DNA from 4 places in the Xenorhabdus aichiensis genome. Region 3 is predicted to be linked to each of the others. Evidence: predicted binding sites of a transcription regulator. Region 3 holds the regulator's gene; each other region holds the start of a gene.
What was found. Region 3 encodes CRP, which controls carbon source genes, mostly activating them, when cyclic AMP is high. Its sites were predicted from a motif close to ATGTGANNNNNNTCACAT; they were not measured.
Positions count from the first base shown of each region.

Region 1: msrB (peptide-methionine (R)-S-oxide reductase MsrB) is a predicted target of CRP. The motif match lies at 1,326-1,343, and genes of this name have one in related genera.
Region 2: PSI22_RS12175 (PTS sugar transporter subunit IIB) is a predicted target of CRP. The motif match lies at 1,543-1,560, and genes of this name have one in related genera.
Region 4: gntK (gluconokinase) is a predicted target of CRP. The motif match lies at 1,446-1,463, and genes of this name have one in related genera.

Region 1 is NZ_JAQRFO010000001.1:256,755-259,977, forward strand. Features, by position in the region: gene pncA (bifunctional nicotinamidase/pyrazinamidase) at 1-333, shown strand, start outside; gene PSI22_RS01185 (YeaC family protein) at 412-693, opposite strand; gene msrB (peptide-methionine (R)-S-oxide reductase MsrB) at 794-1,207, opposite strand; gene gapA (glyceraldehyde-3-phosphate dehydrogenase) at 1,549-2,544, shown strand; gene PSI22_RS01200 (D-hexose-6-phosphate mutarotase) at 2,684-3,223, shown strand, end outside.
Region 2 is NZ_JAQRFO010000025.1:13,206-16,428, forward strand. Features, by position in the region: gene PSI22_RS12170 (PTS sugar transporter subunit IIC) at 1-1,113, opposite strand, end outside; gene PSI22_RS12175 (PTS sugar transporter subunit IIB) at 1,141-1,446, opposite strand; gene PSI22_RS12180 (cupin domain-containing protein) at 1,973-3,028, shown strand; gene PSI22_RS12185 (pyridoxal phosphate-dependent aminotransferase) at 3,138-3,223, shown strand, end outside.
Region 3 is NZ_JAQRFO010000008.1:46,216-49,438, forward strand. Features, by position in the region: gene PSI22_RS05650 (aminodeoxychorismate synthase component II) at 285-860, shown strand; gene crp (cAMP-activated global transcriptional regulator CRP) at 1,150-1,782, opposite strand; gene PSI22_RS05660 (phosphoribulokinase) at 2,356-3,223, opposite strand, start outside.
Region 4 is NZ_JAQRFO010000025.1:7,340-10,562, reverse strand. Features, by position in the region: gene PSI22_RS12155 (LacI family DNA-binding transcriptional regulator) at 1-267, shown strand, start outside; gene gntR (gluconate operon transcriptional repressor GntR) at 414-1,409, shown strand; gene gntK (gluconokinase) at 1,631-2,170, shown strand; gene gntU (gluconate transporter) at 2,167-3,223, shown strand, end outside.

The sequences.
Region 1 (3,223 bases), on a different contig from region 3:
TCCGCTATCCAAGAAATTTTCCGTAAGGGTGAGAATCCGCAGATAGACAGCTACAGTGCCTTCTTTGATAATGATCATAAGAGCGCAACCCGGCTGCATGGATGGCTGGCGGATCAAAATATTCAACGACTGATTGTGTTGGGTATTGCTACGGATTACTGCGTAAAATTTACAGTACTAGATGCACTGGAACAAGGCTATGAAACCTACGTGATTACTGATGGTTGTCGTGGGGTCAATCTTCAGGATGATGACAGCTTAAAGGCATTTAAGGAAATGGCTGCTAAAGGCGCTAAACTAATCCCACTGCATGAAATAACAACACTTTTTTAAACCGGCAACCAATACTTCTGGACATAATATTCCAGAACATAACCTCGTCGAATCACTGCACAAGACGAGGTTATTTCCTCATTCTTCTGGCTGTGGTTTTAGTTTCACGACCATTTCTGACTGGAACATGGCCTTCAACTCTTGTTTGCTTTTTATGGTAATTTGGCCATCCGTACCAATCGTCATGTGTTCAGGATCGTGATTATGCTTGGCTTGCCAAAGCATCACCATCTGTAAACTGTGCTCTTTCTGTTCCGGCGTTAGCGGTACACCATCCTGCCACTTGCCTAATTCAACAGCCTGAACCAATCTCTGATAAATTTCAGGTGTCATGGCGGAGAGTAAATCATCCAACTTCATCGATATTTCCTTACGGCTACGTACATTATGCTGAATCGTTTCTTCTTTAATTACTGATTTACGTTGCTGTTTTGTCAAAAAAACAGGCCCAGTAACGACACTAACCTTCTGTTTCATCCCCAGTTTCCTCGTCAATGAAGCGCAGTGCCGCAGAATTGATGCAAAAGCGCTCTCCTGTAGGTTTGGGGCCATCGGGAAAAACATGCCCTAAGTGTGCCTGGCAGTGACTGCAACGCACTTCTATTCGATGCATGTTGTGAGAATAATCATCAAGACAATTGATAGATTTATCATTGAACGGCTGGTAAAAGCTTGGCCACCCACAGCCAGAATCAAATTTAGTGTCAGAAACAAATAATGGCTGACGGCAGCACAGGCAGTGGTAAATGCCACTTTTTTTGTTATGCAGCAGTTTTCCTGAAAATGGCGGTTCGGTTCCTGCTTTTTGCGTAACATAGAGCTGAATTTCACTAAACTGTTCTATAGAAAGGGAAATATTTTTAGTTTTAGCCATAGCGACCACCTTTTAAGGCCAATATTTTCAATAAAAAAGCATCGAAAACAACAAAAAATCAACATCAAAATGTTGAGAAGCATTCTAACCCATTCAACATCGCAATTTGCTCTACTAATTGTGATAAGTCTCACATATCTAACCGATGGTAACTTTAAATATCTACTTATGCCCCGATAATGGAAGGCGTAGAGTTGTCTTGGCTGTCTAACAAGCGTTCAGATAGTGATTTCTAAATTGATCTTTTTCAATTGTTGACACGATTCCGCTTGACGGCTGACAAGATTTTGGTAACTTTAGAAACAACTTTTAATTCACTAAAAAATAGCTGGTGGAATACTATGACTATCAAAGTAGGTATTAACGGTTTTGGTCGTATCGGCCGTATTGTTTTCCGTGCCGCACAAGAGCGTTCAGATATCGAAATCGTTGCTATCAATGATCTGCTGGATGCAGAGTACATGGCTTACATGCTGAAATACGATTCAACCCATGGCCGTTTCAACGGTACTGTTGAAGTTAAAGATGGTCAGCTGGTTGTTAACGGCAAAACCATCCGCGTTACATCTGAAAGAGACCCAGCTAACCTGAAATGGAACGAAGTGGGTGTTGATGTTGTTGCGGAAGCAACCGGTATTTTCCTGACCGACGAAACTGCACGTAAGCACATCGCTGCCGGCGCGAAAAAAGTTGTTCTGACTGGCCCATCCAAAGACGACACGCCAATGTTCGTTATGGGTGTCAACCACAATGCCTATGCAGGTCAAGAGATCGTTTCCAACGCATCTTGCACAACCAACTGCCTTGCTCCACTGGCTAAAGTTATCAATGACAAATTCGGTATCGTTGAAGGTCTGATGACCACTGTTCACGCAACAACTGCAACTCAGAAAACTGTTGATGGCCCATCAGCAAAAGACTGGCGTGGTGGCCGTGGTGCAGCACAGAACATCATCCCATCTTCTACTGGTGCCGCGAAAGCTGTAGGTAAAGTTATCCCAGAACTGAACGGCAAACTGACGGGTATGTCTTTCCGTGTTCCTACTCCTAACGTTTCTGTTGTTGACCTGACTGCTCGTTTGGCTAAGCCAGCAACTTACAAAGAAATCTGTGATGCAATTAAAGAAGCTTCAGAAGGCGAACTGAAAGGCATTCTGGGTTACACCGAAGATGATGTTGTTTCCACTGATTTCAACGGCGAAAAACTGACTTCTGTATTTGATGCAAAAGCAGGTATTGCACTGAACGATAACTTTGTAAAACTAGTTTCTTGGTATGATAACGAAACGGGTTACTCTAACAAAGTTCTGGATCTGGTTGCTCATATCTCTAAGTAATTGAATAGCATCCGCGTTCATAAAGGCCACCTTAAACAGGTGGCTTTATTTTTATCTATTCCGATTTATCTCTTAAAAACATTGAGCTATTCTTGCTCCTAGCCAACCGCCAATTCAGGTTTACATAAGGTCATGACAGATGCTTGATAAAATTTTCTCATTACCGGTTGTAGAACAAATATCTCCTTATATCAGTCAGCGAAATATTGAAGGATTTCCGCTGATTGTTGTTTCACACCCTAAAGTGCGCGGCGCAATCAGTATTCAGGGCGCACATCTTATTACATGGCAGCCCAGTGGCGAAAAACCTGTATTATGGTTAAGCGATAACACTGAATTTAATACAGGTACAGCCATTCGTGGTGGCATTCCCATCTGCTGGCCTTGGTTTGGTTCGACAAGCGCTCCCAGTCACGGTTTTGCACGGATCTTGCCTTGGGAATTCAGGGCACACCATGAAAATGAAAACGGCGTGATCTTAACATTTACGCTACAAGATAACGCCGATACACATAAGTTATGGCCACACGAGTTCACACTCATTGCCCGTTTTAAGTTAGGGGAAACCTGCGAAATAGAGCTGGAGTCTCACGGAGAATATCAAGCAACATGTGCTCTCCACTCTTACTTCAATATCAGTGATGTCAATCAAATTCGTGTCAGCGGGCTTGGTGCTCAT
Region 2 (3,223 bases), on a different contig from region 3:
GATCATCTTCTGCACCAGATCCAGATGCAGTGCACCATAGGCCAAAACAGCATTAACCAGCGGCACAACCAGCAACGGGATCAATAACGTCGGGTTCATTACCACCGGAGATCCAAACAGCAACGGTTCATTGATATTGAACATGGCGGGCACAACACTGAGTTTCCCAATGGTTTTCAGGTGAATGGAGCGGCTGCGCAGATAAAGGAACGCCAATACCAGCGTAGAGCCAGAGCCGCCGATACAGACGTAAAAAGACCAATAAGGCGCGGTCAGGATTTGAGTCGTTGCCATGCCCTGTGTCATCAAGGCGGCATTGGCGGCGATATTGGCCATAAATATCGGGTTCAGCAGCCCAGTGACGATATTGTCGCCGTGAATACCGGCAAACCACAGCAAATTAGCAATCAGCACCACCAGCATAACAGCGGGCAGCGTATCCCCGATCGCAATCAGGGGTTCGAATATCTGCATGACAGCCGCAGGCAACAGCAAATTAAATTCGCTTTGCAACAACAGGCTGATGGGATAAACCGTCAGTAAAATGCCAATCACGGGGTACAGCAGTTCAAAAGAGCGGGCAATGGCAGGTGGAACCTGTGATGGCATCTTGATAGAAATGTTGTACTTTTTCAGCAACCGAATTAATTCCACCGACCAAATCGCACAGATCAGCGCCGTAAATACCCCGGTTCCACCCAGAAAATCGAGCGGCATTTTGTTATCAACCTGCGGAGCCGCCGCCAGCAGAAATGCCATCAATGACAGTAAGGCCGATGTCAGTCCATCCAGTCCATAAGATTTCGCCAGACTATAAGCCGTACCGATGGAGACAAACACACTCATCAGTCCCATCGTCATAAAGAAAGGCATGGTGATGGTTTTCCAATGCGCTTTGGCGAATTCCAGCCAAGCCTGACCAAAGGAAGAGGAGGTTTGGGCATCAAATGGCGGATTTGCCACAATCAACATGATACTGCCAATAATCAGAAAGGGCATGGCCGAGATAAAGCCATCACGTATCGCAATAATGTGCCGTTGGCTACCGATCCGTCCGGCAATGGGCGCAATATGATTTTCTACAATACGCGTCAAGGAAGTATAAAAACTCATAATCCACTCCATCTGATGATGAAAAGGTTATTCCAGCAGGCTTAAGGCGCGATCCAATACTTTGTCACCACGCAGTGCACCGTAATCCATCATCTCAATCAAGCTGATGGGTTTACCCAGTGGCTCGGCAAGAGCGGTAAATCGAGGCAGTTCATACTTGATTTGCGGCCCCAGTAAAATCACATCAGCTTCATTGATATACATTTCCAACTCCAATGCAGGCACTGCCTTAATGGCGACTTCCAGCCCTCTTATTTCCGCTTCCGCCTGCATACGCTGCACCAACATGCTGGTAGACATCCCCGCCGCACAACACAATAGAATGGTTTTCATGATTTTGTTCTCTTTGTTGTTCCATTATGATTTCGTCTAATTCGAAAATGAGAGCGCTCTCATTTTGATTAAGGCTAACAGGTTATTTTTCCGTTGCTGCGATGAGGTTCGCATAATAGATAAGCAATAGCTTAGAAAATGGGCAAAATGCGATCAATGTTGCCTATGCCCTTTAGGGATTTTTTCCTTTGCTGTCGCGCTGCATCTTAAAATCTATCCTTATAGATCATAGTGCATTTCTTGTGGCGGGAAAGAGGCTTACTAAAGCAACTGACTCCCTTTCTGAAAAACTGCATTTATTAGTCGACCCCGCCCAAACATATTTAAATTCCATTCCCTTTGTGGGATAAAAGTTAACCATTTTTTGTTAGTGAATTTTTATATATTAGTTTTTTCGATATGTAATGTGACTTGAATCACGATAATACATTCTGTGAAATTGGTAATATATTTGTTAATCACATGTGATTATTTTTTAAAGTATTGTGAAGAAATTAGTATATAAAAATAAATAAAGGACCAATAAATGAGCAGTACAGAAGTGGAAACACTAAATGAAGTCAAACCATTTGTTATTTCAAGAAACAACATGCCAACACTGACTCATGTAGAAAAAAATGGTGAGTTATTTCATTTAGGCCAATTAAAAGACTTCCGCAAGATTGATTCAATTAAAAGATTTATGCCAAATACGGGGCGTAGTTCATTAAGCTGGGTTTCTCTAAACTCGGGTGATGAGCTTAAGGTTCATGAGCACCCTATCGAATCAATGATTATAATTACTGCTGGTCAAGCTGAGTTAACAGGTGATACTCACTGCATCGTTAATGAAGGTGATATTATATGTGTTCCTAGTAATACAAAACATGGATTTATTGGTCGCGGCACAACGGGCTTTTGGGGAATCTCTATTCAATTTGAAGAGCGTGGATTATATGAAGATCCCTTAAAAGCTTTGGTTAAATTTGATGTTCAAGAGAGTTTCCATCAAAAGATATTAAATCGACAGGAAGAATGGAAAAAAACGATTGCTTCACATTCATTATTCAATCTAGTCCATTCTTTGGAAGATAAAACACCTTTCTTAATTGTACTGAAAAATTGGTCTGATGCATTCCAAGAGCTCGTTTTGTTACGAAGTGTCATGGTTTCTGATGCTAAATTTCATCAGGTTACCAGTGAGCACTTAGTCGAAGAATTTGGTCACAATAAGGCATTTAATCACCTTGTACCAACCCCACCCTCATTGAGGATGCAGGCTGTATGTAGCTGGTTTAATCAAAAAATGCTGAAGCTTGATGACAAGCATCGTTTAGTATTAATGAACTTAGCTATCGAAGGCTCTGCGACAGTTTTTTATGATAATCTTTATAGTTTATTCGTTAAAACGAAAGAAGCTGATCATTTTGAAGAGCATAATGAACTTGATCACACCCATGAAGGTATGGGATTTGATTTGATCAACATAAATAATGAAAATGAATTCTTAGGATTATTGAAAACCCTGAATGATACGTGGGGTATGATCTCGGAACTTTACACAGTACTGGAAGAAGATTGCAAAAAATTATTAACAAAATAATCACTGCAACTTAAAATTTCTTGTGTATGTGAAATGGTAAGCAGGTTTCTATTCTAAGGAATAGGAACTTGTTTATATATATAACTAAATAAAAGGATTACTAATTATAATGAAACACGCATTTGATATCAATCGTCCATATTTACCTGAGTGGATTAGACTTGATCAAAGTGAAAATCCCTATGGTTTTTCATT
Region 3 (3,223 bases):
CTGAAACCTAGGAAGTAAGACGGTATTTGTATTGTGCCATTCGCTTTTTGAGTGCCGTCTTCCCCTTTCACCTGCGTTATCTTTTCACGTCAAGCTCTCATCATGGGTGAATGCTGCTGTTTGCTGGTAAGCTATCCTACTATTTTAAAAATACGTCTGTGGTATGATGAGCGTCCCGCTGCTGTTGATGCTGCTTTACCTGATTTTATCGAAATACAGAATGCACAATGCCCGCTAGGGTAGGGCAATATATAAAACTATAAAAATCAGTAGGATATACTCCTATGCTATTAATAATAGATAACTACGATTCTTTTACATTCAATTTATATCAATATTTTTGCGAGTTAGGGACAAATGTTTTAGTTAAGCGTAATGATGAATTACAGCTTGAAGATATCGAGAAGTTGGCGCCCACACATTTAGTGATTTCGCCGGGGCCTTGTACGCCAAATGAAGCAGGGATTTCACTAGAGGCCATTTCGCATTTTGCCGGCAAGTTGCCAATCCTCGGTGTGTGCCTCGGGCATCAGGCTATTGGGCAGGCTTTTGGTGCGAGTGTGGTCAAAGCCCGCGAGGTGATGCACGGAAAAAACAGCTTGATCCACCATAATCAACAAGGAGTATTCAAAGGATTGAACCGTCCACTGACTGTTACCCGTTATCATTCTCTGGTGATTGCTGCTGAAACCCTGCCAGCGTCGTTTGAAGTGACCGCATGGAGTCAGCATAACGGTAATGTAGATGAAATTATGGGAATACGTCACCGTACTTTGCCATTGGAAGGTGTGCAATTTCACCCTGAAAGCATTCTCAGTGAACAGGGACATGATTTGTTGAATAATTTTCTCAGATATTAACCAGATACTATCGCATTTTCCTCACCGGCTGTTTTTTTATTTGCCCTTATGTGATTTTTTATTCATATTTGGTGACTATTATTTCACTGTGATATGGCAAATATAAAAATAAGGTGAGGGAAATCACGTCTGCGCCAGCGGAATATCAGGGCAAGGCCAGTGAAGTGTTACAGAAAGCGGCGGAACGGGGCTTGATGCTGCCATTGCACAGATAAGACAAAGGAAGCAACAAAAAAGCCAGTGCAGGATAAGGGTTGCGCTGGCTCAGTTTCAAGAGCAATTTCAGGAACTAGCGGGTTCCATATACTACAATGGTTTTGCCATGAGCAGAGATCAGGTTTTGATCTTCTAACATCTTCAGAATGCGGCCAACTGTTTCGCGGGAACACCCGACAATCTGGCCAATTTCCTGACGTGTAATTTTTATTTGCATACCATCAGGATGGGTCATTGCATCAGGCTGTTTGGCCAGATTCATTAACGTCTTGGCAATACGGCCTGTGACATCCAGAAATGCTAGGTTACCGACTTTTTCTGAAGTTGTTTGTAAGCGTTTTGCCATCTGAGAGGATAGACGCATCAGAATATCAGGGTTGACCTGAATGAGTTGGCGAAATTTCTTGTAGGAAATTTCAGCGACTTCACAGGCACTTTTAGCTCGTACCCATGCAGTACGCAGCTTTCCTTCTTCAAACAATCCAAGCTCACCAATGAAATCTCCCTGATTTAAATAAGAGAGAATCATTTCTTTGCCTTCTTCATCTTTTATTAGAACAGCAACTGAACCTTTAACAATATAGTAAAGCGTTTCTGCTTTCTCGCCTTGATGAATAAGCGTGCTCTTGGATGGATATTTGTGAATATGGCAGTGTGACAAAAACCATTCAAGAGTAGGGTCTGTTTGTGGCTTGCCGAGAACCATTCGCTTTATCCTCTGTTGTTATTTCCGCCTTGATGACGTGAGGAACAGTTTTTCCTCACCCGGCTGGCTTTATAAAGTCAATAGCTTAACATATTAACTTGCTGAAAAACTGACAAGCGGGAATTTTATATAGATTATAATCATACCAAAATACGGGTGTCTTAATCTTAACCTATATATCTTGCCAGCTTCGCTTGTAACTTCGCTTGTAACTTCGTTTGTAACACAGGAAAACGTTTCTGTCTCCCCCTGTATCGCTTCAGCCCGCCAGATTAACAGAAATCTATTTGGAGCGTCGTCTTTATTGCTCTACGACTTATAGGAAATCGAGTAATGCCAATATTTCCAAAGGGAAAAGGAGAAAAAACATAAAGACGGGAACGGCTGAATGACTTTTTTATCGTGTAAGAGGCTGCGGGTACTTTGGTAAATATTGTACTGCTTTTACGCGTTTTACCTTACTGAATTTTCTCTTTATAATCTGTTTTTATTGTTACTGAAATGCTTATTTGCGTAAAACAGGCAACGTTATTTTTTGTTACCTGTTTAATTAAAAAATAAATTGCGTTTAAATCAAGAAATTTTTTTGCCTTCCAGTAATTGCTGAACCCACGGAGCCATAATTAACTCCATGGCCAGCCCCACTTTTCCGCCGGGAACGACAATGGTATTTATACTGGAAATAAATGACCCCTGAAGCATTGACAATAAATAAGGGAAATCAATTTGTTTCAGGCCACGGAAACGAATCACGATAAAACTTTCATCCAGAGATGGAATAGCCTTGGCGGAGAAGGGGTTAGAGGTATCAACTGTGGGAACGCGCTGGAAATTGATATGAGTACGGGAAAACTGTGGCGTAATATAGCGGATATAATCATCCATCGAACGCACCACGGAATCCATGACCGCCTCTCTTGAATGGCCACGTTCGCTGGTATCACGGATAAGTTTCTGTATCCACTCAAGGTTGACGATGGGGACGACACCAATCAGCAAATCAACATAGCTGGCGACATTATACTGTGGAGTAACAACGCCGCCATGCAACCCTTCATAAAACAGAATATCGGTGTTTGATGGCAGTGATTCCCACGGAGTGAATGTACCCGGTACTTGATTGTAAGGCACCGCTTCATCATAGGTGTGGAGATATCTCCGGCAGCGGCCAGTGCCTGTTTCACCATAGTTACAAAATGTCTTTTCCAACATGCTGAAATCATTGGCTTCTGGCCCAAAATAGCTGACATGCCTGCCTTGCTCTTTCGCCTTACGGATCTCGGCATCCATTTCAGGACGGGTGTAACGGTGGAAACTATCCCCTTCGATGAGTGCGGCAGTAACTTCAAGTTGTTGGAAAATCTTGCGGAACGCCACACTGGTCGTTGTTGTTCCGGCTCCGCTAGAACCCGTTATGGCAATGACAGGGTGTTTGGCAGAC
Region 4 (3,223 bases), on a different contig from region 3:
GATGCCCTGTTTTTCTGTAGTGAAGAGATGGCGCTCGGCGCATTGCTGGCGATTACAGAGCTGGGACTGTGTGTACCAGAGGATATCTCTATCATCTGTTATGACAGCGGAGAGCGAGCGGCATTTGTCTATCCTGCGCTGACTAGCGTCCATTTTCCCATCACTGACATGGCGTGTTTCGCGACGCGTTTATTGATCGAACCTGATACACCTCCCCCAGAATTTACACCCCAAATTATTTATCGGAATTCTCTCAGACAAGGGTAAGCGATCACAGTTCTCATAACGATAGCTATGTGAGGTGAGAGTGAGCCAGCATTTTTGGCTAAAAATCGTATTGTTGTGGTGTATAAATGTGTTAAAACCGCTTTTTATTAGTCTGAATATAGATAGCTGATTGCATTACATTGAAAATGAAGAAAAAACGCCCAGTTTTACAAGATGTCGCAGACCTCGTTGGGGTCACAAAAATGACGGTCAGCCGTTTCTTGCGTAATCCGGATCAGGTCTCGGCAGCATTGGGAAAACGGATCGCTGAAACGTTGGATCAACTGGGTTACATTCCCAACCGTGTGCCAGATATTCTTTCCAACGCGACTAGCCGAACGATAGGGGTTCTACTTCCTTCACTGACCAATCAGGTATTTGCCGAAGTCATTCGTGGGATCGAGCAGGTAACTGATCGCAATGGTTATCAGACGATGCTCGCCCACTATGGTTATTCCGCTCAGAAAGAAGAAGAGCGCCTGCTTTCCCTGCTTTCTTACAATATTGATGGCCTGATCCTGGCAGAGCGGACGCATACGCCCAAGACCTTGAAGGTACTGGAGACGGCAGGCATTCCGGTTGTGGAACTGATGGATAGCGTCTCTCCCTGCCTTGATATTGCTGTCGGGATCGATAATTTTGAGGCGGCGCGGCAGATGACTGTGGCTATGATCGAACGTGGCTGCCAAAACGTGATCTACCTCGGCGCGCGGCAGGATGAACGAACGCTGATCCGCTTGGATGGGTACGAAATGGCGATGCGCAGCGCAGGGTTGCAGCCGGGGAACGTGATGACGCCTGCCAGTTCGTCCTATTCACTGGGCGCTCAGCTTTTGCGGGAAACCTGCCAGAAATACCCTGATGTTGATGGTCTGTTTTGCACCAATGATGATATCGCTATTGGTGCGATTTTTGAGTGTCAACGACAGGGGATCAAAGTCCCGGAACAGATCGCTGTCGCTGGATTCCACGGCCATGATGTCGGTCAGGTGATGATGCCAAAATTGGCCAGTGTATTGACTCCGCGTGATCTGATCGGACGCAGGGCGGCGGAAGCCCTGTTTGTTCGTTTGAAGGGAGAAAAACTAGAAAAAACCCTTATTGATGTTGGATTTACGCTTTCATTGGGAGAAAGTGTTTAATTTTTGTAGATCAAAATGATGCTTTTCTATCTTCAATTGCGATAAGCCTCACATTTCCATTTTTTGCCGATCCTGATTAATTGCTCACGATCCTGTGCTGCTGGTAATGTTACGGACAATAAGTTACCGGTAACATTTTGTAGATAATATTTCATAGAGAAAATTTTGCAGATACGTCACAGAGATAGCCAAGTAACAAGATCTGCACAAAGGAGTTTGATATGAGCAATACCCAACAGCCAAATCATGTTTTTGTATTGATGGGGGTATCCGGCAGTGGTAAATCTGCGGTTGCCACTGGGGTTGCCCGTAAGTTGGGCGCGGCGTTTCTGGATGGTGACTTTCTTCATCCCCGCGCTAATATTACCAAGATGGCACAAGGCCACGCTTTGAATGACGATGATCGTCAGCCGTGGTTAAAAGCACTCAACGATGCCATTTTTGCCATGCAGCGTACAAATAATGTCTCTTTGCTCGTGTGCTCTGCCCTGAAAAAAAGCTATCGGGATATGCTGCGTAATGGCAACAAAAACCTGTCATTTCTGTATATGCAGGGGGATTTTGATTTAATTGAAAGCCGTCTGAAAGCTCGCAAGGGACACTTCTTCAAACCCCAAATGCTGATCTCGCAGTTTGAGGCATTGGAAGAGCCGACTGACGATGAAAAAGATGTCCATCACATTGATATCAGGCCAGACCTTGATGAAGTAATCAAAAACACAATGACAACAATTGACCGCATTACCGAGGGATATTCATGACTACACTGACGTTGGTGCTGACGGCCGTCGGCTCTGTTCTCCTGCTATTATTTTTGGTGATGAAAGCCAGAATGCACGCTTTTATCGCCCTGATGTTGGTTTCAATGGGAGCGGGAATTTTCTCTGGTATGCCATTGGAAAAAATTACCCAGACTATGCAAAACGGGATGTCAGGCACTTTGGGCTTCCTGGCTGTTGTGGTGGCGTTGGGTGCCATGTTTGGCAAGATCCTGCATGAAACCGGGGCACTTGACCAGATTGCCGTGAAATTACTGGGTGGTTTTGGTGAGAAACGCGCGAATTATGCATTGGGCATCGCGGGGCTTATCTGTGCCTTACCACTGTTTTTTGATGTGGCGGTTGTGTTGTTGATTGGCGTGGTATTTGCCGTTGCACGTCGTACTGGCGGTAATGTGGTGAAACTGGCAATCCCACTGTTTGCCGGTGTTGCAGCCGCCGCGGCGTTTCTGGTTCCGGGGCCGACGCCGATGTTGCTGGCTTCCCAGATGGGAGCCGATTTTGGCTGGATGATCCTGATTGGCCTGAGTGCTGCGATCCCTAGCATGTTGCTGGCCGGCCCGATGTACGGCAATTTCATCAGTAAACATGTGACACTGGAATTACCAGAGGATCTGAATACACCGAGCATTGGCAAAAGTCAGATGCCTTCCTTTGGTTTCAGCCTGGCACTGGTATTATTCCCGCTGGTATTGGTGGGTTTGAAGACTATTGCTGCACGTTTCGTCGATCAGCAATCAACGTTGTATCAATGGCTGGAGTTTGTCGGTCATCCTTTCACCGCGATTTTAATTGCCTGTCTGGTAGCGATTTATGGCTTGGCGATTCGCCGTGGTATGAGTAAAGACAGAGTTATGGAAGTGTGCTCTGCGGCGATTCAGCCTGCCGGGATCATCCTGCTGGTCACGGGGGCGGGTGGCGTGTTCAAGCAAGTGCTGGTGGATTCCGGTGTCGGGCCAGCGCTCGGTAATGCTTTGGTGGGGGCTGGTCTGCCAATCGCACTGGCATGTTTTATTCTGGCAGGGGCGGTGCGCG